Regions from separate parts of the Prescottella sp. R16 genome, predicted to be linked through region 1. Evidence: riboswitches for the same ligand, from Rfam matches in the RefSeq annotation. Region 1 holds a riboswitch; each other region holds the start of a gene.
What was found. Region 1 has a riboswitch for thiamine pyrophosphate ahead of Q5696_RS05680 (3-oxoacyl-ACP reductase). Riboswitches for the same ligand answer to the same signal wherever they lie in the genome.
Positions count from the first base shown of each region.

Region 2: linked by a shared signal. The riboswitch ahead of thiO (glycine oxidase ThiO) and the one ahead of Q5696_RS05680 (3-oxoacyl-ACP reductase) in region 1 are both predicted to bind thiamine pyrophosphate.
Region 3: linked by a shared signal. The riboswitch ahead of Q5696_RS07050 (TenA family protein) and the one ahead of Q5696_RS05680 (3-oxoacyl-ACP reductase) in region 1 are both predicted to bind thiamine pyrophosphate.

Region 1 is NZ_CP130943.1:1,196,049-1,203,846, forward strand. It holds gene Q5696_RS05655 (fatty acyl-AMP ligase) at 1-1,227, shown strand, start outside; gene Q5696_RS05660 (hypothetical protein) at 1,368-1,529, opposite strand; gene Q5696_RS05665 (Ltp family lipoprotein) at 1,890-2,234, shown strand; gene Q5696_RS05670 (hypothetical protein) at 2,329-2,817, shown strand; gene Q5696_RS05675 (LLM class flavin-dependent oxidoreductase) at 2,884-4,197, opposite strand; gene Q5696_RS05680 (3-oxoacyl-ACP reductase) at 4,197-4,961, opposite strand; TPP riboswitch at 5,014-5,106, opposite strand; gene pth (aminoacyl-tRNA hydrolase) at 5,232-5,810, opposite strand; gene Q5696_RS05690 (50S ribosomal protein L25/general stress protein Ctc) at 5,899-6,483, opposite strand; gene Q5696_RS05695 (FAD-dependent oxidoreductase) at 6,691-7,798, opposite strand, start outside.
Region 2 is NZ_CP130943.1:3,825,312-3,833,109, reverse strand. It holds gene Q5696_RS18010 (glycosyltransferase 87 family protein) at 50-1,303, shown strand; gene Q5696_RS18005 (hypothetical protein) at 1,331-1,762, shown strand; gene thiE (thiamine phosphate synthase) at 1,771-2,457, opposite strand; TPP riboswitch at 2,484-2,608, shown strand; gene thiO (glycine oxidase ThiO) at 2,597-3,676, shown strand; gene thiS (sulfur carrier protein ThiS) at 3,673-3,897, shown strand; gene Q5696_RS17985 (thiazole synthase) at 3,899-4,648, shown strand; gene Q5696_RS17980 (pentapeptide repeat-containing protein) at 4,758-5,297, shown strand; gene Q5696_RS17975 (ABC transporter ATP-binding protein) at 5,435-6,382, shown strand; gene Q5696_RS17970 (ABC transporter permease) at 6,379-7,131, shown strand; gene Q5696_RS17965 (M20/M25/M40 family metallo-hydrolase) at 7,209-7,798, shown strand, end outside.
Region 3 is NZ_CP130943.1:1,486,606-1,494,403, reverse strand. It holds gene Q5696_RS07070 (FtsX-like permease family protein) at 1-1,192, shown strand, start outside; gene Q5696_RS07065 (MFS transporter) at 1,271-2,536, shown strand; gene Q5696_RS07060 (DUF2470 domain-containing protein) at 2,533-2,829, shown strand; gene Q5696_RS07055 (carboxylesterase/lipase family protein) at 2,836-4,404, opposite strand; TPP riboswitch at 4,503-4,600, shown strand; gene Q5696_RS07050 (TenA family protein) at 4,594-5,328, shown strand; gene Q5696_RS07045 (ABC transporter substrate-binding protein) at 5,334-6,347, shown strand; gene Q5696_RS07040 (ABC transporter permease) at 6,331-7,116, shown strand; gene Q5696_RS07035 (ABC transporter ATP-binding protein) at 7,109-7,798, shown strand, end outside.

The sequences.
Region 1 (7,798 bases):
ATCGACGCGATGCGCGAAGGTCCGGACATCGACCCGCTCGAGACGGCCGAGTCGGACATCGCGCTGCGGCAGTTGACGTCCGGCTCCACCGGCTCGCCCAAGGCCGTGCAGCTCACGCACGGCAACTTCTACGCCAACGCGTACGCGATGATCGACCGGCTCAAGGTCAGTCCCGAGCGGGACGTGATGATCAGCTGGCTGCCGCTGTTCCACGACATGGGCATGATCGGGTTCCTCACGGTACCCATGCAGATCGGCGCCACCACCGTCCACATCACGCCGCTCGATTTCCTGAAGGCGCCGCTGCTGTGGGCCGAGCTGATGGGCAAGTATCGCGGAACTGTCACGGCTGCACCGAATTTCGCGTACTCGCTGTTGGCGCGTCGGCTCGCGCAGGCGCCGGCGGGGGAGTACGACCTGTCGTCGATGCGATGCCTGCTCAACGGTGCCGAACCCGTGGACCCGGACACGATGGTCGCGTTGGCCGACGCCGGAACCCGGTTCGGGCTCGATCCGGCCGCGCTGGCGCCGACGTACGGGATGGCGGAGGTGACACTCGCGGTGTCGGTGCCCGAACCCGGTGTCGGTCTCGTCGTCGACCGCGTCGATCCGGACCTTCTCGAGGCGGGCGGTCTTGCAGTGCAGTCGAATCGGAGCAACGCCCGACCGCTCGCAACCCTCGGCCGGCTGGTTCCGGGACTGGAGGGGCGGGTCGTGGCCCGGGACGGACTCGAGTTGCCGCGGCGTGCCGTCGGCATCATCGAACTGCGCGGAAAATCCGTCACCCCAGGATATCTCACGGCCGACGGGCCGGTCGAAACCCAGGACGACGACGGCTGGATCGACACCGGCGACATCGGCTATTTCACCGAGGACGGGCTCGTGGTGGTGTGCGGACGCGTCAAGGACGTCATCATCATGGGCGGGCGCAACATCTATCCCACCGACATCGAACGCGCCGCTGGATCCGTCGCGGGTGTGCGCCCCGGTAATGCCGTCGCGATCCGACTCGACGCCGGTGACAAGCGTGAAAGTTTCGCTGTTGCAGTCGAAACCAACGCCATCGACGACCCCGACGAGGTGCGCCGCATCGAACGCGACGTGGCCCGCGCCATCGTCTCCGACGTCGGCGTCCGCCCCCGCACCGTCGCCGTCCTCGGACCCGGCGCCATCCCCAAGACCTCGTCGGGGAAACTACGGCGGTCGAGTTCGATCACACTGCTGTGAATCGGGGTCTTTGCCGCGACCGCCCTGTTGTGTCATCTTGACCGGGCCGAGCCGCAGGGGGCGCATCGGCGCAGGGAATGACACGGGGGTCCCGGTGTTCGCTGTCAACGGGTCAGAGCTGTCTGTGCTTCGCATCGAGGTCAGCGTCGGGGCTTGATGAGGAGTGCGCCCGTCGCTGCGATCGCCACGAATATCACGGTGAGGGCCATCGTCCACTGACCGACGAGTGCTGCTCCGAACACGATGGAGCCGAGGGCTCCGATCGTGCCGACGACCAGTAGGAGCGCACTGATCAAGGTCATGAGGTGATTCTCTCCATTCGACAACTGATCCGCCAGCATGACGGACGGATGCCGCAAGGTTGTGGTGCCGGGGCGATGCCGGCGTCGTCACCGATGGTTCTGCGTTGATGCAGCACCTCTTTGAGCGAGTCTGCGAGTTCCGACAACACGATCCCGGCTCATCGACAGCCCCGGCAGCTACTCGGCACGGGCTGATCGTCCATGGGCCCGTTACGTGACAGGGCCCGGAAAATAGGTCCGATATCGGAACTTGTTGTTGCACTGGATTTGTCGGATCAATGCAGTACATTCTTCGTATCCCGCCCTCGGTGTCGCACATTTGTTCATGCGCGGCTCACCCCTGAACAGAGGAAATACCCGATGAACGAGAACAAGTGGAGCGCAACTCCGATGGCACCCATGGCTGCCGATCCGCAGCTCAGCTCCGGTCAGCGGAACGCGGTCTGGTCCGCCCAGCAGTACTTGGAATCGGCGGCGTTCTCCCGAAGCGGGTTGATCGGGCAACTCGAGTACGACGGCTTCTCCACCGCAGAGGCGACATACGGAGTGGACAGCTGGATTGTGGACTGGAACGAGCAGGCAACGCTGAGTGCCCGGCAGTACCTCGGGACGATGCCGTTCTCCCAGAGGGGGCTGATCGAGCAGTTGCAGTACGACGGCTTCACCAGCGCGCAGGCCCAGTACGGGGTCAACGCAGCCTACTGACACGACGGGGCGTCCGAGGGGTGTCGGACTTCACTGCCACAATCACCTGGACCAGGAGGCCACCGGGCCTCCGCCCAGTTGGATCGGGAAGGCCATGAACACTGTCCGCCCCTATCTCCGCGTCGTCGCCGGCTTCTTCGCCGCCGTGTGTACGTGGATTGCGATCGTCGACCTCATTCTTCTCGACGTCGGCTCGGCCGTGATCTCCCTGCTGTTCGCGGCCGGTCTCTGGTATCTCGCTGTCGGCCGCCCGATCCGTGACCGCCGTGCCCGCACCGAAGCCGATGCCGCTGCCCTTGCCGCCCGCGCCCAGGCCGGGCACGAAGCGTTCCTCGCCGGTGACACCGCGGCCGCGTTCGCCCCGCCACCCGAACCGGCGCCGAGGAAGCCGATCCGCAAGGGTGTCGTGATCGCTTCGGCCGTCGCGGCACTGCTCGTCCTCGTCGGCATCATCGGTGACATCGGTGACGGCCTCGACAGCAGCTCGAGCACCACACCGTCCTCGAAACCCGCCACGCCCGCACCTGTCTCCGATCCGGAACCGGACAGCGTCACCCCGCAGGAGCTGATGCCGACCCCGTAGCGGGACTGCCGCAACGGCGAACCCGGAGACTGCTCGTAGCGGAGGCTGCTACGAGCAGTCTCCGGGTCACCGGACGGTCGGCCTACCCGAGCCCAGGCTGTCCCGGAGTGTCGTGCCAGGGTATTCGGAGCGGAAAAGGTTGCGGCGCTGCAGTTCCGGAACCACCAGGTCGACGAAATCGTCGAGGGACGCCGGGTAGGTGGGGCACATCAGATTGAAGCCGTCGCACGCCCCCGACCGAAACCATTCCTCGATCCGGTCGGCGATCGTCTCCGGCGTCCCGATCATCGTGGCGTGGCCGCCGCCCGCCGCAAGATAGCCCAACAGTTCCCGCAGGGTCGGACGCCTACTGGAGATGATCCGCTGCACCGTCGAGTAGCGGCCCTGCGGGCCCGTGAACTCCTCGACGGGAGGCAGGTCCGCCACTGCCGCATCGAGATCGTGCCCGGTGTAGTCTTGGCCGGTGAACACTCCCAGCTGCGCGATCGCCGCATCCACGTCGAGGAGGGCGTCCAGTTCCGCTTTCTTCGCCAGCGCCTCCTCCTCGGTGCGGCCGACGTAGGTCACCAAGCCCGGCAGGATCGCCACGGTCCGAGGATCACGTCCCGCAGCAGCGATCCTGGCCCGCACATCGGATGCGTACTCCACTGCGGCAGGCAGATCCCACGCCACCGAATAGACGGCCTCGGCATGCCGTGCTGCGAGCGTGCGCCCGGCATCGGAGGCCCCCGCCTGGAACAACACCGGCCGGCCCTGCACGCACCGCGGCACCGTCAACGGCCCGTCCACGCGGAAGAACCGGCCACGGTGGTCGACCCGGGAGATGTCGCCGGCATCGAGATAGCGGCCCGACGACCGGTCGATCACCAGCGCGTCCTCGCCCCACGAATCCCACAGTGCCAGTAGGACGTCGATGAACTCCTCGGCGCGAGAATAACGCTCCTCGTGGTCCGGTAGCCGGTCGAAACCGTGATTGCGTGCCTCGGTGTCGAACATCGACGTCACAATGTTCGCCCCGGCCCGCCCGGAACTGATGTGATCGAGCGATGCGAGTAGTCGGGCCGCATGGAACGGGGTGTAGAAACTCGACGACACCGTGGTCACGAGGCCGATCCGCTCGGTGGCTCGGGCCATCGCCGCCAGCGCGGTCAACGGTTCGAGGAACCAGGTGGTGCCGGCCGTGTACTCCGGGTCGACGCTGTGACCGTCGGCGAAGAACACCGCGTCCAGGTGTCCCCGCTCCGCCGTGCGGGCCAGCTCTTCGAAGAAGGAGATGTCGCCGATCCGTTCGGCGCACGAATCCGGGTGCCGCCACGCCGCCGAATGATGCCCGACACCGTAGAGGAACGCGTTGAGGTGCAGGGTGCGCTGCTCGGCCATCAGTTCATCACCAGGCCGCCGTCGACCACCAGGTTCTGTCCCGTGACCGCCCGGGCCCAGTCGGAGGCGAAGAACAGGACCGCGGCCGCGATGTCGGCGGGCGTGGTCACCTTGCGCAGCGGCGTCGACGACGCGATCAGATCGAACACCGCTTCCGGGGTGGCGGCCGATGCGTCCGTGGTGCGCAGCAGCCCGCCCGACACCATGTTGACGCGGATGCCGTCGGGTCCGAGATCCGCGGCGAAGGTGCGTGTCAACGACAGCAGCGCGGCCTTCGCGGCCGTGTAGTCGTGGTAGGGCACCACCGGATGCTGAAACAGATTGGTGCCGATGTTGATCACAGATCCGCCCGAGGCTTCACGCATGCCCGGGACGGCGGCCTGGATCGTGTTCACGGCACCCTTGACGATGCCGTCGAACTGGGCGGTGAACGCCTCTCCACCGATCCTGTCGGCCTTCTCCCGCGCATCCCCGTTGAACAGGAAATCCGGCAGCGCATTGTTGACCACGGTGGTCACCGGACGCCCGAAATACTCACGAGCGGTTGCGAACATGGCGTCGACCTGTGCGCGATCCGTGACGTCCGCAGCGATCGCGACGGCACGGTCCGCGCCGATCGTCGCAGCGATTTCACGGGCGTTGTCCGCGCTCGAACGGTAGTTGACGACGACGGCAGCGCCTTCGTCGGCGAACGCTTCGACGATGTGGCGGCCCAGGCCCCGGCCGGCTCCGGTGACGAGGACCAGGTGTTCGTTGATGTGCATGGTGTTCCTTCCCCAGGATAGGGAAGGGTTGCGTGACCTCGACGGCACCGAACCGTCGACGGCTCGGCATCCCTTCGCTCGTATGATCGAGATCAGGTTCGACGGGTGTTCTCTCAGCCGATGAACGGCACCCCGTGTCGAGTCCTGGGGTCAGGTTACCTGTTCTGATCTTGTTTGCCACCGCCGGTTCCGGCCCCTCGGGGCGAGTTCGCGCATGTCGAGGTGGCGGGGATTCCGGGGAGTGGGGAACACGGTATGTGTGCGACAGCCTCAGTGCAGCCGGTTCTGTGCCGCTTCCAGGCCGAGCTGGAGGACGAGTTCGACGGCGTCGGCGGCTTCTTCGCAGACGAGGTCGAGTTCCTTGCGTTCGACACTGGAGAACGGTTTGAGGACGTAGTCGGCGGGATCTTGGCGGCCGGGGGGCCGGCCGATGCCGACGCGGGTCCGCAGATAGTCCTTGGTGGCAAGGGATTTGCTGATCGAACGCAACCCGTTGTGGCCGCCTTCACCGCCGCCCTGCTTGAGCCGGACGGTGCCGAAGTCGAGGTCCAGTTCGTCGTGGACGACGACGATGGAGTCGGGTTTCACGGAGAAGAAGCGGGCAAGCCCGGCGACGGGGCCGCCGGACAGGTTCATGTAGGTGCGCGGTTTGGCGAGGATCACCTGGCGGCCGGCGAGCCGGGTCTGGACGATCTCGGCGCCGCTGCGCTTGTGGGCGCTGAACTTGCCGCCGACCCGTCCCGCGAGAACGTCGGCGACCATGAAGCCGATGTTGTGTCGGGTCTTCTCGTACTGGGGTCCGGGATTGCCCAGTCCGACGACGATCGCGGTACCGGTCTCGTCACTCACAGCTGCAGGTGTCCTTTCCGAACGACAGCGGCGTGCCGAGCCCGAACGGGGCTCGGCACGCCGCTGTGCGTGAAGCGGGGGAAGGCGATCAGGCCTCGGCCTCGGCCTCTTCGGCGGCCGGCTCGGCAGCCTGTGCGGCGACGACGTTCACGAGCAGCAGATCCGCGTCGTCGGCGAGGGTGGCACCCTGGGGCAGCGTCAGGCCGCCGGCCAGGAACTGTGCGCCGACCTCGGCGCCCTCGACCGAGATCTCGATCGAGTCGGGGATGTGCAGGGCCTCGACCTCGAGCTTGACGGTCGAGATCTCCTCGTTGAGGAGGCCGCCGGGGGCGAGGAGACCGGTGATGACGATCGGGACCTCGACCGAGACCTTCTCGCCCTTCTTGACGATCAGCAGGTCGGAGTGCTCGATGTGGCGGCGGATCGGGTGGACGACGACCGACTTGGTCAGCGCCAGCTGCTCCGTGCCGTCGACATCGAGGGTGAGGACGGCGTTGGTGCCGTGTGCACGCAGGATCGCGGCGAACTCCCGGGCCGGGAGGTTCAGGTGCTGCGGGTCGGTGCCGTGGCCGTACAGCACGGCGGGAACCTGACCGTCACGGCGGGCGCGACGGGCGGCACCCTTACCGAACTCGGTGCGGACGGACGCTACGAGACGATTCTCGTCGGACATGAAAACGGCTCCTACAACTCGCGTGAGATCTTCGTTGAACAGTCGTTCGTCGCGGCGAGGGCGGACGGACACGAACGACCGGAGCGCAAGCTCTACGAAGCCGTGGCCGCGTCGATCACGGTGACTGTGCGGTGCGCGCAGTTCCCTCGCCGAGACAACTCGAAACACCTTACCGGACGACGCGGCCCCTGTCAGCTCCGGCCCCGGTCAGCCGCGGGCTGCGGCGATTCCGGCGCGACGACCGAAGAAGCTGCCGTCCCCGAGGGACGTGCCCGACGCGTAGCCACCGGCGCAGACGCCGGAGGTGCAGCGGCCGGCCGCGAACAGGCCGGGGATCGGCTCACCGGAGACGTGCAGCACCTCGGAGTCGGTGTTGGTGCGCAGGCCGCCGAGGGTGAAGCCGCCGGTCATGCCGCGCAGGTCGATCGCGGCGACGGGGGAGCCGATCGGCTTGACCCACTCGGTCTTCTTGCCGAACAGCGGATCCTCGCCGTTCTCGGCGTGCCGGTTGTAGACGTCGACGGTGGCCTGCAGGGCACCCGCGGGCAGCCCCATCTCGGCTTCGAGTTCCTCGACGGTCTCGGCGACCCACTTGGGCTGGTGACGCAGCTGCGGGCTCGACGTCGGGCGGGTCATGCCCTCCTCGTACGCCGCCTCGTCGATCACGAGGAACGCCTCGTTGTGGTTCTCGTACAGCGTCGCCTGCCCGACGCGGCCCGGGTAGGTGTCCTCGTTGATGTAGCGCTGGCCGCGGCCGTTGACGAGGATGCCGCGGATGAACAGCTGGGGATCGCAGAAGAAGGCGACCTCGGCGGCGTCCATGTGTGCGAGGTCCGCGCCGAGGGCCTGCGCCATGCGGATGGAGCGGCCGTCGTGCTCTTCGATCGAGGCGGCCGGACGGTTGACCATCTTCGGCGCGAACGACTCGAGCATCTGGTTGTTGTAAGCGAAGCTGCCGGTCGCGAGGACGACACCCTTGCGGGCGCGGACGGCGACGTCCTTGCCGTACTGCTTGGCCTGCACGCCGACGACCCGTCCGTCCGCGTCGACGATCAGGGTCTGCACCCGCATGTCGTACTCGGAGCGCACGTTCAACGCCTTGGCTGTATCCACGAGCGGCTTCATGAGCATGTAGCCGCCGCCCTTCTCGGAGCTGACGTGCTTGTCCTGCATCTGCGGGACGTGGCCCCGCGGTGCGGGCGGGATGGTCGCGTTGAACGGGGCCGCATTCTCGCCACCCGTGTACTGCAGGCCGTCGTCGCCCGGCGGCTCCCAGCCAGGCTCGCCCCAGAAGCTCTCCTTGAACGGAACCCCG
Region 2 (7,798 bases), 1.9 Mb from region 1:
GACGGATCGTTGCCTAGTCTGGTCGGGCAGATCGACGAGGGGGCCGAGGTTGTTCGAGGGTTCGTTGCAGTCCGGGACGACCGACGACCGGCCGACGCCACGCCGCGTCGGTCACACCGTCGTCCTCGCCCTGTGGGCGATCGTGTCGGTGGTGCTCGTGTTCACGACCGTGTCGCCGTGGGCACCGCAGATCGGAATCTTCGCCGGCGGCACCGATCTGGACGTCTACCGCGACGGTGCCCGGCACGTCATGGCGGATCTGCCGCTGTACACCCAGCCCGTCGTCTACGGCCTGCTCTACACGTACACCCCGTTCTCGACGCTGGTGTTCCTGCCGTTCGGGTTGCTGCCCCTCGACTCGGACAAGTACATCTGGATGGCCGCGAACCTGGCGCTGCTGGCCGTGATCGTGGTGGCGTGCCGGCGGATGCTCGGTGAACGGGTCACCGGGGCGACGGTGGCCACCTCCGGGCTGCTGGCACTCGCGTGCACGTTCCTCGAACCCGTCCGCACCACCCTGTTCTACGGGCAGATCAACCTGGTGCTGTTGGCGCTCGTGCTGTGGGACGTCTCCCGCGGCGACCACAGCCGGCTCAAGGGCGTCGGAATCGGTATCGCCGCCGGCATCAAACTGACGCCCGCCTACTTCGTCCTCTACTACCTCGTCCTGCGTCGATGGCGGGCCGCCGCCGTCGCCGTCGTCACGATCGCGGCGACGGTCGGGGTGAGCTGGCTGCTGCTGCCGGACGATTCCCGCCAGTACTGGACGAAGACGTTCTTCGAATCCACCCGCATCGCCCCGGACACGCACCCGTCGAACCAGTCGATCCGCGGAGCCATCGCCCACGTGCTGGGCCGGGACGCCCCCGTGCTGCTGTGGCTGGTGTGCTCGGCCGTCGTCGTCGCCGTCAGCATGTGGATCGTGGTGCGGCTGCACGCCCGCGGGGAACGACTCCTCGCGGTGACTCTCGCCGGCCTCACCGCGGCCGCCGTGTCACCGTTCTCGTGGAGCCACCACTGGGTGTGGCTGGTACCGCTGCTGGTGTGGATCGTGCACCGCGCCGCGAACAATCCCCGCTGGTGGGCGGCGGCGCTCGTCGTCTACCTCGCCGCCGGAGCCTGGCCCTACCGGTGGGACGAGCACGTCGTCGTGGTGGGCCTGTTCCTGTACCCCCCGTGGTGGACGTTCACCAAGATCTTCGTCAACGTCTACCCGCTGCTCTACGTCGCGATCCTGATCGGGACCGCCGCGATCGCCTTCCGGGGGAGAACACCGGTCGGTAGGTACCCGTCGGACGCCTGACTCGGACGGCCTGTCACCATGTCCGGCATGAAGATGCGCCACCTGATCGCCGTCGTCCCCGCCGCCGTGCTCGTCCTCACCGGATGCAGCAACAGCGAGGAGGCCGCCGACCCCGCCACCACGTCCGCCGACCGGCCCGCCGCCGCCGAATCGACCGGCGACGACCTCCTCGACACCGCCGTCTCGGCCATGTGCACGCAGGTCCTGACCTACCTCGACGTGTCGGAGCAGCAGGCGGAGACCGCGGGCGAGTCCTTCGACCGGGCCGCGAAGGGCGACGAGTTCCTCGGCGAACTCAAGTCCAACTCGGGCGTGTGGGTGGCCGCCTACAACCAGCAGGCCGAGGCCGTCGGCCAGCCGACCCTCGACCCCTCCACCGCGACGTGGGAGGACATGCCCGCCGAGAGCCGCGACCTCATCGAGAAGGCCGTCGACAAGGGCATCACCGGAGACTGCTGACCCGAAGGTCAGCCGCGCAGGGCGTCCGACAGCGCCCGCGCGGCGGCCTCCGGATCGTCCGCGGCGGTGATCGCCCGCACCACGACGATGCGGGACGCGCCCGCCGCCAGTACCTCCGGCAGCCGCTCCTCGTCGACGCCGCCGATTGCGAACCACGGCCGGGTCGGCTCCGCGTCGGCGGTGCTGCGCACCAGGTCCAGGCCCGACGCCGTCCGCCCCGGCTTGGTGGGCGTCGCCCACACCGGGCCGGTGCAGAAGTAGTCGACGTCGTCCTCGATCGCCGCCAGGCTCGCCTGCGCCCGATTGTTGGTGGACCGGCCGATCACCACGTCGGGGCCGACGATTCGCCGCGCATAGTGCACCGGCAGATCGTTCTGCCCCAGATGCAGGACGTCGGCGCCCGCCGCGAGCGCGATGTCGGCGCGGTCGTTGACCGCGAGCAGCGCACCGTGCCGACGGGTCGCCGCCCCGATCACCGCGAGCGCCGCCAGCTCTTCCTTCACGTCGAGCGGGCCGAACTCGCGTTCGCCCGCCGACCCCTTGTCCCGGAGCTGGACGATGTCGACACCGCCGGCGAGGGCGGCGTCGACGAACTGCGCCAGGTCGCCGGTGTCGCGGCGGGCATCGGTGCACAGGTACAGGCGAGCGCCGGAGAGGCGTTCCCGCGGGGTGAAGTGTGTGTCGGAGGCTTCCACACGTCGAACGGTAGTCTTTACCGCGGACGAATCAACACGGGAGTCCCAGGAGCGCAGATATCGGTGCGCGGGGCTGAGAGGGGACCTGCCGGTCCCGACCGTCATACCTGATCCGGATCATGCCGGCGCAGGGAGTGAGGTGGAAACAGTGACTCGAACCCTTTCCGTCGTCGGCGGCGGTGTCGTCGGCCTGTCCGTCGCGTGGCGGGCTGCGGGCCGTGGGTGGACGGTGACCCTGTACGACCCCGCAATCGGTTCGGGCGCGTCGTGGGTGGCCGGCGGCATGCTCGCCCCCCTGTCCGAGGGCTGGCCCGGTGAGGAGGCCGCGCTCGCGTTCGGGGCGGCGTCGCTGCAGCGGTGGCCCGACTTCGGCGGCGAACTCGAACGCATCGCCGGCGTACGGCTGTTCACGTCCGACGATTCGCTGACCGTCGCACTCGACGCCGCCGACGCCGCCGACCTGCACACGATCGCCGAATTCGCGGCTGCGCAGGGCCACGAGCTGGCGGTGCTGAACCGGGCGCAGATCCGGGAACTCGAACCGTCGCTGGGACGGGGCATCCGGCTGGCGCTGCACGCCCCCACCGAACAGGCCGTCGACAACCGGCTGCTCGTGCAGGCGCTGCGGACCGCGGCCGTCGAAGCGGGCGTCGAACTGGTCGAACGTTCGGTCACCGACCTCGACGAGCTCACCACCGACCAGGTGGTACTCGCCGCCGGATCGCACGCCGCGCAGCTGTGGCCGGGACTACCGGTGCGCCCCGTCAAGGGGGAGATCCTGCGGCTGCGTGCCCGCCCCGGCGTCACCCCCGCACCGAGCCGCACCATCCGCGGTACTGTGCACGGGCGGCCGTCGTACCTCGTGCCACGGGCCGACGGAATCGTCGTCGGCGCAACACAATACGAACACGGCTACGACACCCAGGTCACGGTCGCCGGGGTGCGCGACCTCATCGCCGACGCCGAGGCGCTGATGCCCGCGATCGGTGAGTACGAGCTGTACGAGGCGAAAGCCGGTCTGCGGCCGATGAGCCCGGACAACCTGCCGATCGTCGGCCGGGCGTCCGATCGGGTGGTCCTCGCGACCGGGCACGGCCGCAACGGTGTCCTCATGACACCGCTGACCGCCGACGCGGTGGTCGCGATCCTGGACGGCGCGCCTCTGCAGGAGGCGGAAGCTGCTTCCCCCGAACGTTTTTCACGTGTGATGATGGCATGAGCGAGGTTGGAATGAGTGAGCTGATCGGGATCACCGTCAACGGCGAGGACCGGGAATTCGACGGTCCGCTGACCGTGACGGATCTGCTGGAGAAACTGGACCTGCCGCAGCGCGGTATCGCCGTCGCCGTCGACGGGGCGGTGTTCCCGCGTGGACGCTGGAACGAGAACGTCGGCCGCGGTTGGGAAATCGAGATCCTCACGGCGGTGCAGGGTGGCTGACATGGACAAGTTGACGATCGCCGGACGGGTGTTCGGCTCCCGACTGATCATGGGCACCGGTGGCGCCGCGAACCTCGCGGTCCTCGAGGAAGCGCTCGTCGCGTCCGGTACCGAACTGACCACCGTCGCGATGCGCCGCATCGACGCGGCCGGTGGTACCGGCGTGATCGACCTGCTGCGCCGCCTCGACATCGCACCGCTGCCCAACACCGCGGGCTGCCGCGGCGCCGCCGAGGCCGTGCTCACCGCGCAACTCGGCCGCGAGGCCCTCGAAACCGACTGGGTGAAACTCGAGGTCATCGCCGACGAGCGCACCCTGCTGCCCGACGCCATCGAACTGGTCAGCGCCGCAGAACAGTTGGTGGACGACGGGTTCGTCGTGCTGCCCTACACCACCGACGACCCCGTCCTCGCGAAGCGCCTCGAGGACGTCGGCTGCGCCGCCGTCATGCCGCTCGGCTCGCCGATCGGCACCGGCCTGGGCATCTCCAACCCGCACCACATCGAGATGATCGTCGAGGCCGCGAACGTCCCGGTGATCCTCGACGCCGGGATCGGCACCGCGAGCGACGCCACCCTGGCGATGGAACTCGGGTGCGACGCGGTCCTGCTCGCGACCGCCGTCACCCGGGCGAAGGATCCGGCGCTCATGGCGTCGGCGATGCGCTCCGCCGTCGTCGCCGGCCACGAGGCCCGCCGGGCCGGACGCATCCCCAAGCGGTTCTGGGCGCAGGCGTCGTCCCCGATGTGAGCCGACCCGCGAAACCGCGCCGAACTCGCAGGGTCGGCGCGGTTTCGCGGTTTTCGGGTTAGGCTCGGAAGCGTCTGCTCCGTTGGTTCCAGTGCCGGGAGGGCCTGCCATGACGACGTTGAGTACCGATCTCCTCGACCTGCTGCGCTCGGATGTCGTGGCGTGGAACGCCCGGCGGGACGAATTGCCCGACGCACCGGATCTGCACGGGCTGAACCTGTCCGGTGCGGATCTCGCCGGTGCGAACCTGACGGGCGCCAACATGGCGGGCATCGATCTGTCGGGGGCGGACCTGCGGTCCGCGGAACTCGGCGGTGCGAACCTGACGGGTGCCAACCTCACCGGGGCGGTCGCCGCGGACGCCGACTTCACCAACGCGTACCTGACCAATGCGATCCTCACCGGCGCGGTCCTGACGCTGTCGTTCCTGACGTCGACGTACATGGCGCGCGCCAACCTGGCGGGCGCCGACCTGTCCGGGGCGTACATGACCGGGGTGCATCTCGAGGACGCCGATCTCACCGGGGCCAGACTTTCGGGGGCGTACCTCGCGCACGCCGATCTGACCGGCGCGGTGCTCGAGACCGCCGACGTCTCCGGCGCCGACCTCACCGATGTGACGATGCCGGACGGCATGATCCGCGTCTGACCCGTCCCGGGTCCGGGACCGCCCCGACCCCGAGGAGTCTCGGGGTCGGGGTCAGGGTCGGGTCATCCTCGGGGATGACCCTGGAATCGACCGTGGTCCGATGCGCGGGAGGGGATGTTTCGGGCAGAGTGGTCCCCATGATTGAAGTGAGGGGACTGACGAAGACCTACGGGTCGACGAAAGCGGTGGACGATCTCACGTTCTCCGTGAAGCCGGGTATCGTCACCGGCTTCCTCGGCCCGAACGGTGCCGGCAAATCGACGACCATGCGGATGATCCTCGGTCTCGACGCGCCGACGTCGGGTACCGCAACGATCGGGGGTGTGCCCTACCACCGGTTGAAGCAGCCGTTGCGCACTGTGGGCGCGCTGCTCGACGCCAAGTGGGTGCACCCCAACCGGTCGGCGAAGGCGCACCTGCAGTGGATGGCCGCCGCGAACTCGCTGCCCAAGTCACGGGTCGACGAGGTGCTGCGTCTGGTCGGGCTCACCGAGGTGGCCGGAAAGAAGGCCGGCGGATTCTCGCTCGGCATGTCGCAGCGACTCGGTCTGGCCGGTGCGCTGCTCGGCGACCCGAAGGTGCTGCTGTTCGACGAGCCCGTCAACGGTCTCGACCCCGAGGGCATCGTGTGGATCCGCACGTTCATGCAGAGCCTCGCCGCGGAGGGGCGCACCGTCCTCGTATCGAGCCATCTGCTGTCCGAGATGTCGCTCACCGCAGAACATCTCGTCGTGATCGGCCGTGGCCGCCTCATCGCGGACACCAGCGTCCGGGACTTCGTCGAGCGGGCCTCCGAATCGTCGGTGCGGGTGCGCAGCCCGCAACTCGAGGCACTGCAGGGGCTTCTCGCCGGGCAGGGTCTCACGGTCCGGGTCGATGCGGGTACCGACCACCAGCCGGCGCTGCTGGTGTCCGGGGCGCGCACCGAGGACGTCGGCACACTCGCCGGCGCCAACGGCATCGTGCTGCACGAACTGTCGTCGCAGCGCGGTTCGCTCGAGGAGGCCTTCATGAAGCTCACCGGCGACGACGTCCAGTACCACGCGCAGACTGTTCCGCAGACCCAGGGAGGTGCGCTCCGATGAGCGTGTTGAATGCCGAGCGCATCAAGCTCACATCCACCAAGTCGCCGATCTGGTGCAGCCTCATCGCGGTAGCCGTCAGTGTCGGCTTCGCGGCGATCATGGGTGTCGCGTTCAAGGCGATGCTGCGGGACGGCGACGACTCGATGGGCGAGTTCTCGGTCGCCTTCACCCAACTCGGTGCCGCCCAGTTCGGGTCGATGCTGATCATGATCATGGCGGCGCTGGCCGTCACCACCGAATACCGGTTCGGGGTCATCCGCACCACGTTCCAGGCGATCCCCGACCGCACCCGCGTCATCGGCGGCAAGGCCCTGCTGCTCGCCGTCGTCGCCGCGGTGCTCGGCCTCGTCATCGCGTTGCTGTCGTTCCTGGTCGCGCAGGCCATGTCCGGCCTGTCGCTGTCGCTGTCGGACGGCGACAGCCTCCGCGAACTGTTCGGCATCCCGATCTACTACGCGCTCCTGGCGGTCCTCGCGGTCGGGGTCGGTACGCTGCTGCGCCAGTCGGCCGGCGCCATCGCGCTGCTGCTGTTGTGGCCGCTCGTCCTCGAGAGCATGGGCACCCTCATCCCCAAGGTGGGCCACTACTTCGTCGAGTTCGGGCCGTTCAACAATGCGTCCCACTTCCTCAGCGGCAGCGGGAACGGCAGCTTCCACTGGGGGCCGTGGGGCGGGCTGCTCTACTTCGCGGTGTTCGTCGCGATCGTCTTCGGTGCGTCCCTCGTCGTCGTGAACAAGCGCGACGCCTGAGGACACGACTGAGCCACGAAGCGCCCGGCCGGAATCGATTTCCGGTCGGGCGCTTCGTCGTCCGGTACCGTCGCGGCATGCGCACCGTGGCGGCAGGCATCCTCGGGTTGCTGCTGGTGACCGGGCTGGTGACCGGGTGCAGCGACCCCGACGGCGTCGACGCGCCCGTGGACGGGCCCGGCCTGGCCGCGGCCGTCGACCTCGGCGCGGCGTTCGGTGATCTGGAGCAGTTGCAGCGCATCGCGGACGAGCACGACGGCAACCGGGCCGTCGGGACACCCGGCTACGACGCGAGCGTCGACTATGTCGTCGGGCAGCTCGAGGACGCCGGATTCGATGTGGACACACCGGAGTTCACGGTCGACACGTTCACCGTGCACACCGAGCAGTTGCGGGTGGCCGGCCGCGACGTGCCGGTGACGGCACTCGGGTACTCGCCGTCCACCCCGCCGGGCGGCCTGACCGCGCGGCTGGTGCCGGTGCCGCCGGGGGAGGCGTCCGGCTGCGACGCGGGCGGCTACGACGGCCTCGACGTGGCCGGTGCCGTCGTACTCGCCGACCGTGGCGGCTGCCCGTTCACACGGAAACAGCAGGTGGCCGCGGATCGCGGGGCGGCGGCGATCCTCGTCGCCGACAACGTCGACGAGGACCTCATCGGCGGCACTCT
Region 3 (7,798 bases), 290 kb from region 1:
GATCTCGGTGGCGCTGCTGGGCCCGCTGCTGGTCGCGGGGGCGGTCCGCCGGTTCGGTGGCCCGTTGCGGCGCAGCGCGTCACCGGCACTCGTGTTGGCGGCCGCCAACTCCGGGGCGCGGGCACGACGTCTGGCCGCGGCGATCACCCCGCTGGCACTCGCCATCGCGATCGGCTCGGTGCAGTTGTTCACCCAGGACACCGTCGCCGCGGCCGCCGACCATCAGTCCCGCTCCGGCATCACGGCCGACCTGGTCGTCACCGCTCCCGCCGGACTGGCTCCCGACCTCGTCGACACGATCGAGGCGGATCCCGCTGTGCGCGCGGCCAATCCGATCGCCCGCAGTCAGGCCCTGTTCACGACGGGCGGCGAGTCGCCGTCCACCACGGCGTACCCGGTGCAGGGCGTCGATCCTGCGGCCACGCCGTCGACCCTCGACCTCGACGTCCGCGACGGCGACCTGGGGCAGCTCCGGGACGGCACCGTCGCGCTCAGCACCGACGCCGCGTTCTCGATGAGCGCCCGCGTGGGCGACACCGTCCCTCTGCGCCTCGGCGACGGCACCCTCGTCACCCCGACCGTCGTCGCGACGTACGGCCGTGGCCTCGGGTTCGGCGACGTGACGCTGCCGATCTCGCAGGTCCGCGCGCACACCACGACGGGACTGACCGACATGTTGCTCGTCTCCACGGAACCCGGACGGGTCGACGAGGCCCGCACCGCCGTCACCGCGATGGGCGGCGTCACGGTCGCGGATCGCGCGGAGTTCGCCACCGCCGGACAGGAACAGCGTCGCACGCAGGCGTGGGTGAGCATCGTCGCGCTCGCAGTTCTGCTCGGCTATCTCGCGGTCGCCGTCGTGAACACTCTCGTGCTCGCGACCGCCGAACGGGGTCGCGAGTTCGCGCTGCTGCGACTCGTCGGCGCGAGCAGTCGGCAGGTGCGCCGGATGATGCGCACCGAATCGGTGATCGTGGTGACCGTCGCGGCAGTCGTCGGGTCGGTGATCGCGCTGCCCCCGCTCGCGGGTGTCGCGGCCGCGGTCTCGGGGCGTCCGATCCCGAGCGTCGACCCGGCCGTCTACGCCCTGATCCTCGGGGTGACCGTCCTGTTGGGACTCACCGCGATCGCGATCCCGACCCGAACCGCGATGCGGCAGGACCCGGTGACCGCGATCGGCACCCGGGAGTAGACGAGGAAATCCGCTCGCGCGGGTTCCGGTCGCGCTGTTAGCTTCGATTCGACGCCCGATCGACCGAAAGCCCGCGCCGTGAGCACCCCCCACCAGACGACGACCCGACGACTCACACCACTGATCCTGCTCAACGTCGCGACGCTGCTGTCGGCGACCGGCAACGGCATCGTCATCGTCGCCCTGCCGTGGCTGGTGCTCGAGCAGACCGGGCGGGCGACCGACGCGGCGATCGTCGCGGGGGCTGCCACACTGCCCCTGCTGCTCGCGAGCCTGTTCTCGGGCACCGTAGTGGATCGGTTCGGCCGGCGGCCCACCTCGCTGGTGTCGGACGCGCTGTCGGCGCTCTCGGTGGCCGCGATCCCGGTCGTCGCCGGAACCATCGGTCTGTCGGTGCCGGTGCTCGCGGTGCTGGCCGCGCTGGGCGCCACGTTCGACCCGGCCGGGATCTCGGCGCGTGAGTCGATGCTGCCCGCCGCGACCACGGCCGCCGGCTGGCGTCTCGACCGGGTCAACAGCCTGTACGAGGCCAACTACAACGTCGCCTATCTCGTCGGACCCGGCATCGGCGGTCTGCTGATCGCGCTGGTCGGCCCGGAGAGCACGCTGTGGGTCACCGCCGTCTGCTTCGTGCTGTCGATCGTGACGATCGCGTTCCTGCGCCTCGAACATGCCGGTCGCCCCGACCACGCGACCCGGCCGAAATCGATGTGGACGGGCACGCTCGAGGGCCTGCGGTTCGTGTGGAACGACCGCCTGCTGCGCACCCTCGCCCTCGTCGACATGGCAATCGTCGCGCTGTACCTGCCGATCGAATCGGTGCTGTTCCCCAAGTACTTCACCGACCGCAACGAACCCGCCCAACTGGGCTGGGTGCTGATGGCGATGAGCGTCGGCGGGCTGGTCGGAGCCCTCGCCTACGGCGCGTTGGCGCCCTTTCTCCAGCGCCGCATCCTGATGCTGATCGCGGTCAGCGGCCTGGGGTTGTCCATGCTCGGCATGGCATTCCTCCCTCCGTTGTGGGTGCTGCTGGCACTGTCCGTCGCGATCGGCCTCGTGTACGGGCCCGTCGGCCCGATCGCCAACTGGGCCATGCAGACCCGCAGTCCGGAGCACATGCGCGGACGCGTCGTCGGCGTGATGACCTCCACCGCCTATGCCGCGGGGCCACTCGGATTCCTGCTCGCGGGACCGCTCATCGATCAGCTCGGTGTCCGCACCACGTTCTTCGTCCTCGCCGTGCCGGTCGTGGCCGTTGCCGCCGTGTGTTTCACGCTGCCGGTGCTGCGGGAACTGGACGCCGACCGGAAGCCACCGACAGTGAGGTTAGGCTCACCGTCATGACTACCTTCGATGCCGCCGTCGTCGCCGCCGTGACCAAGCACATGAACGACGACCACACCGGCGACAACCTGCACATCGTCCGCGCTTTCGCGGAGCCGACCGCCACCGATGCCCGCATGACGGGGCTCGACACCGCGGCCGGCGAGTGGACCGTCACCGTCGACGGCGTCGAGAAGACCGTGCGGGTGCCGTGGATCGGTGAGGTCACCGACCGGCCGTCGATCCGAGTCGAGGTGGTCGCGCTGTGCACCGCCGCGTACGAGAAACTGGGCATCGAGCCGACCGGGCACTGATCCAGTTCAGCTGAACCCCATCACCTCGTCCCCCCACGCGATCCGCATGTCGTGGTCGGGGTCGACGACGACGCTGTCGTGGTTGTCGATCAGCAGCGTCGACCGGGTGCCCTCGGTGTAGGGGGGCCAGTGTTTGGACCCGTCGAGGGCTGCGGGAACGGCGTGCCGCGCGAACGCGAGCCAGCGGCGCTGCACGCGTCCCGCCACCTCGAGTGTGCTCTTGCGGCCACCGAGCCAGAACGTCGGGTCGGGGTTGAGGGTGCCGAAATTGCCGAACACGTAGGGCAATTCGGTGGCGTGCCCCGCCCCGACCCGCGCCGCCTTGAGCATCGGGGTGGCGTGGTCGAACCGGTACATCCACGTCGGGGAGTGCCGGCTGTGCGCGTCGGCCACCCACAGCACCGGCATCCGGAACGCCGCGTCCCGCGACAGCGCCAGTACCCCACGGGATTTCGTCGCATCCGGGTAGGCGGCGGCGATCTCGGCGAGCCGCTCCGGCGACAGATCCGGGTTGTCCTCGGCCAGCCCCGTGAACATCTGCTGCACGGCCTCCGAACTGACCGGCAGCAGCGGCGAGCGCATGAACTTGAAGATCGACGCCTCGTCCTTGTTGGAGCCGATGATGAGCGGAATCCGGTGCGAGAGCCCCTTCTGGAATGCCGCCACCGGGTAGTGCGGCACCAGATCACGATCCACGACGGGCGCCATCGCGAGCGTGCCCGGCACCCGGGTGGGGATCTCGTCGACGAGCAGGTCCCCAGCCTTCACCAGGTCGTCGACCGGCATACCGATCAGGTCCCCGGCCCCCTCGGCCGGCAGGTCCAGCAGTTCCAGATAGCGGCGGGCGACGGTCGCAGCCCGCTCGGCGCCGTACACCGACGTCGCGGGCGGGCTCTGCACGATGGCCCGATGGAACAGGCCCTCGGCCCGCGGCACCGTCATCAGCGTCGTGATCGATCCGCCGCCCGACGACTCCCCGAACAGTGTCACCGCACCCGGGTCGCCGCCGAATGCCGCGATGTTGTCGCGTACCCACTCCAGGACCGCGATCTGGTCCCGCAACCCGAGATTCGACTCGAATGTCCGGTTCGCCGTCGACAGCGACGACAGATCCAGGAAACCCAGTGCCCCGAGCCGGTAGTTGAACGTCACGAGCACGATGTCGCCGCGTTCGACGAGCAGGCGACCGTCGTAGACGGCCTGCGCCGACGAGCCCAGGCAGTACGCGCCGCCGTGGATCCACACCATCACCGGACGCGGCTCACCGTCCGGGGGCGGTGCCCACACGTTGACGGTCAGGCAGTCCTCGTCGATCCGCATCGACGGATCGAGCGGTACCGACGTGTCGTGTCCCTGCGGCGCCATCGCCCCGAACACCGCGCAGTCGAGGACGTCGCTCCACGGCTCCGGCGGCCGTGGGCTGCGGAACCGCAGGTCGCCGACCGGAGGCGCGGCGTACGGGATGCCCTTCCAGGCGACGACGGCGCCGTCACCGTGCCCGCGAACCGGGCCGTACGTCGTGTCGGCGACGACCGTGCCGGGCCGCTCGGAGCGGCCGGCGTCGAGTACGTCCACTGGTTCCACGGCCCGACCTCCTGACCTTCCGGGTGCCCACCGGCCCCCTGGGCTGCCGTCTGCCAACGTACCAATCCGGCGGTGCTATGGTCGGCTCGTTCACCGACACGGGGTGCTCCGCACAGAGCGGGGCTGAGATCACACCCGGAGAACCTGCTCAGGTAATGCTGACGAAGGGATGTCACGGCGATGACGACGCCTGTCCACGACATATCTGTATCCACCCCTGCATCCGCCGACGGCGGACGCTTCACCGATCTGCTGTGGGAGCGCACTGCGTCCCTGCGGGCCGAGATCGACGACATGGAGTTCCTGCGGCGGCTCGGTGACGGCACGCTGCCGCTCGACGTGTTCCGCACCTACATCGAGCAGGACTCGCTGTATCTCGCCGAGTACGCGAAGGCGCTCGCGCTGCTCGCCGCCAAGTCCCCGGACCCGCAGACCTCGGCGTTCTGGGCGACGTCGGCGGCGACGGCCGCCGTCGTCGAATCGGAGCTGCACGAGAACCTGCTCTCCGGCGGACTTCTCCCGGAAAGCACTGAGACACTGCAACATTCATCGGCCTGCCTCGGATACGTGTCGTATCTGACGGCGACCGCGGCCACCGAACCGTACCCGGTGGGGGCGGCCGCGGTGCTGCCGTGCTTCTGGATCTACGCCGTCGTCGGACGACGTCTCGCCGCGAGCGCACACGACGTGCTCGCTGCCGATCCGTCGCACCCGTACGCGCAGTGGGTCACCACGTACGACGACCCGGCATTCCACGAATCCGTCGACACCGCACGACGGTTGGTGGACGCGGCCGCCGACGCCGCCACCGGTGAGCAGCGCGACGCGATGATCCGCGCCTTCGTGAACGCGGCCCGCTACGAGTTCCTGTTCTGGGACACCGCGCTGCACCCGCAGCCGTGGCCCGCGTCGTGAGCGCGATGTCGCGGCTGCGCCGCGCCCTGGCGACGTCGGCGATCGTGGTGGCGGCGGTGGGTGTTCTCACCGGGTGCACGGCGTCGGGCGAGTCCGACGACACGATCCGGTTCGCCCTGGACTGGACGCCGAACACCAACCACACCGGTCTGTTCGTGGCGTTGCAGGAGGGCTGGTTCGCGGACGCCGGCCTGGACGTGCAGGTGCTGCCGTACAACAACACCGCCCCCGACACCCTCGTCGACGCCGGCAACGCCGAGTTCGGGATCAGCTTCCAGGACTCGGCGACGTTCGCCCGGGCCGCCGGCGCGCAGACCGTGTCGGTGCTCGCGCCGATGCAGCACTGGGCCACTGGCATCGGCGTCAAGGCCGATCGGGCCGACCTCGCGAGCCCGAAGGATCTCGACGGCAGGACCTACGCCGGGTTCGGCGATCCGGGCGAGCGGGAGACGCTGCGTCAGGTGATCCGGAACGACGGCGGCACAGGCGATTTCGACACGGTCGTGCTCGGCACGTCGGCGTACGAGGCGGTGTACGGCGGGCAGGCCGACTTCACGGTGTCGTACTTCGCGTGGGAGGGCATCGAGGCCGAGCACCGCGGCACCCCGATGCGCTACTTCCACTACACCGACTTCGGTTTCCCGGACGCATACGCGATCGTCGTCAACGGCAACGAGAAGTGGCTCGCCGAGCATCCCGAGCAGGCCCGCGCATTCGTGCAGGCGCTGCAACGGGGCTATCAGACGGCCGCCGACGATCCCGATCGCGGCGCGCAGGCCCTCATCGACGCCAACCCGGGTGTCTTCACCGACGAGGCCCTCGTCCGCGAGAGCCAGCGGATGCTCGCCGCCGACTACATGCTGGACGCGGACGGACGGGTCGGTACCCAGAGGCTCGACCAGTGGGCCGGCTACTCCGGATTCCTGTTCCGACACGGCCTGCTCGCCGGCCCGGACGGCGCGCCGCTGACCGTCGAACCGGACTGGTCGACGTACTTCACCGATGAGTACCTCGCGTAGCACCGCGCGCCGACTGCTCCCCGCGGCCGTCGTCGCGGCGCTGCTGGTCGCCGCGTGGCAGATCTATGTGAGCGTCAGCGGGATCCGCCCGCAGGTGCTGCCCTCACCGGCCCGGGTGCTCGGTCAGGGCTGGTCGCACCGTGACGACATCGCCGTCCACGCGTGGGCGACGCTGCAGGTGACGCTGCTCGGGTTCGCGGTGTCGCTCGTGGTGGCCTGGGCGCTCGCGATCCTCGTCGACTTCTCCCCGTGGCTGCGGCGGGCCCTCGTGCCGCTGTTCGTGGTCTCGCAGACACTGCCGATCATCGCGATCGCACCACTGATGATCATCTGGTTCGGTTTCGGGGTGCTGCCGAAGATCCTCGTGATCGCACTCGTGACGTTCTTCCCGATGGCGATCGGGCTGATCGAGGGCTTCGCGTCCACCGACCGGGACGCCGGCGCACTGCTGCGCAGCATGGGCGCGTCCCGGTGGCAGCAGTTCCGGTTGGTGCGGCTGCCGTCGGCACTCCCCCGGTTCTTCACCGCGCTGCGCATCGGCATCACGTACGCCGTCGTCGGCGCGGTGTTCGCCGAATACGTCGGTGCCACCGCCGGGCTCGGCATCTACATGAGCGTGCAGAAGAACTCGTTCCGCACCGACCTCGTGCTGGCGGCCGTGCTCGTGACCGCGGCGATCAGCGTCGCGCTGTACCTGTGCACGTTCGCGATCGAGCGGGTCGTGGCGCCCTGGATCCGTCACACCTCCGGAGGACACCGCCATGACTGAGCCGATCGTCGCCCTGTCGTCCGTCACCAAGTCGTTCGGCCCGCGCCGCGTGCTCGACGGCATCGACCTGACCGTCCGGCCCGGCGAATTCGTGTCGGTGATCGGGCCGAGCGGCTGCGGCAAGAGCACCCTGTTCGCCGTCGTCGCCGGACTCGAGACGGCGGATACCGGCACCGCGACCGCCCCGACGTGCGCCCACATGCCGCAGAAGGATCTGCTGCTGCCGTGGCGTTCGATCCTCGACAACACCACCCTCGGCCTCGAGGTGCAGCGGATCCCGCGCAAGCAGGCCCGGGCCCGGGCGGCGGCACTGTTCCCCCGCTTCGGGCTCGCCGGCTTCGAGGACGCGCGCCCGCACGAACTGTCCGGTGGTATGCGGCAACGCGCGGCCCTGCTGCGCACCGTCGTCCAGGACCGCCCGGTGCTGCTGTTGGACGAGCCCTTCGGCGCTCTCGACTCCCTCACCCGTACCGAGATGCAGACCTGGCTGCAGGACGTGTGGCTCCAGGACCGGTGGACCGTACTGATGATCACCCACGACGTCCGTGAGGCCGTGTTCCTGTCCGACCGCGTGATCGTGCTGTCCGACCGGCCGGCGACCGTGCGCCGCGACGTCGTCGTCGATCTGCCCCGGCCCCGGGACCTGTCGATCGTCACGTCCCCCGAGTTCGCGGCGATCGAG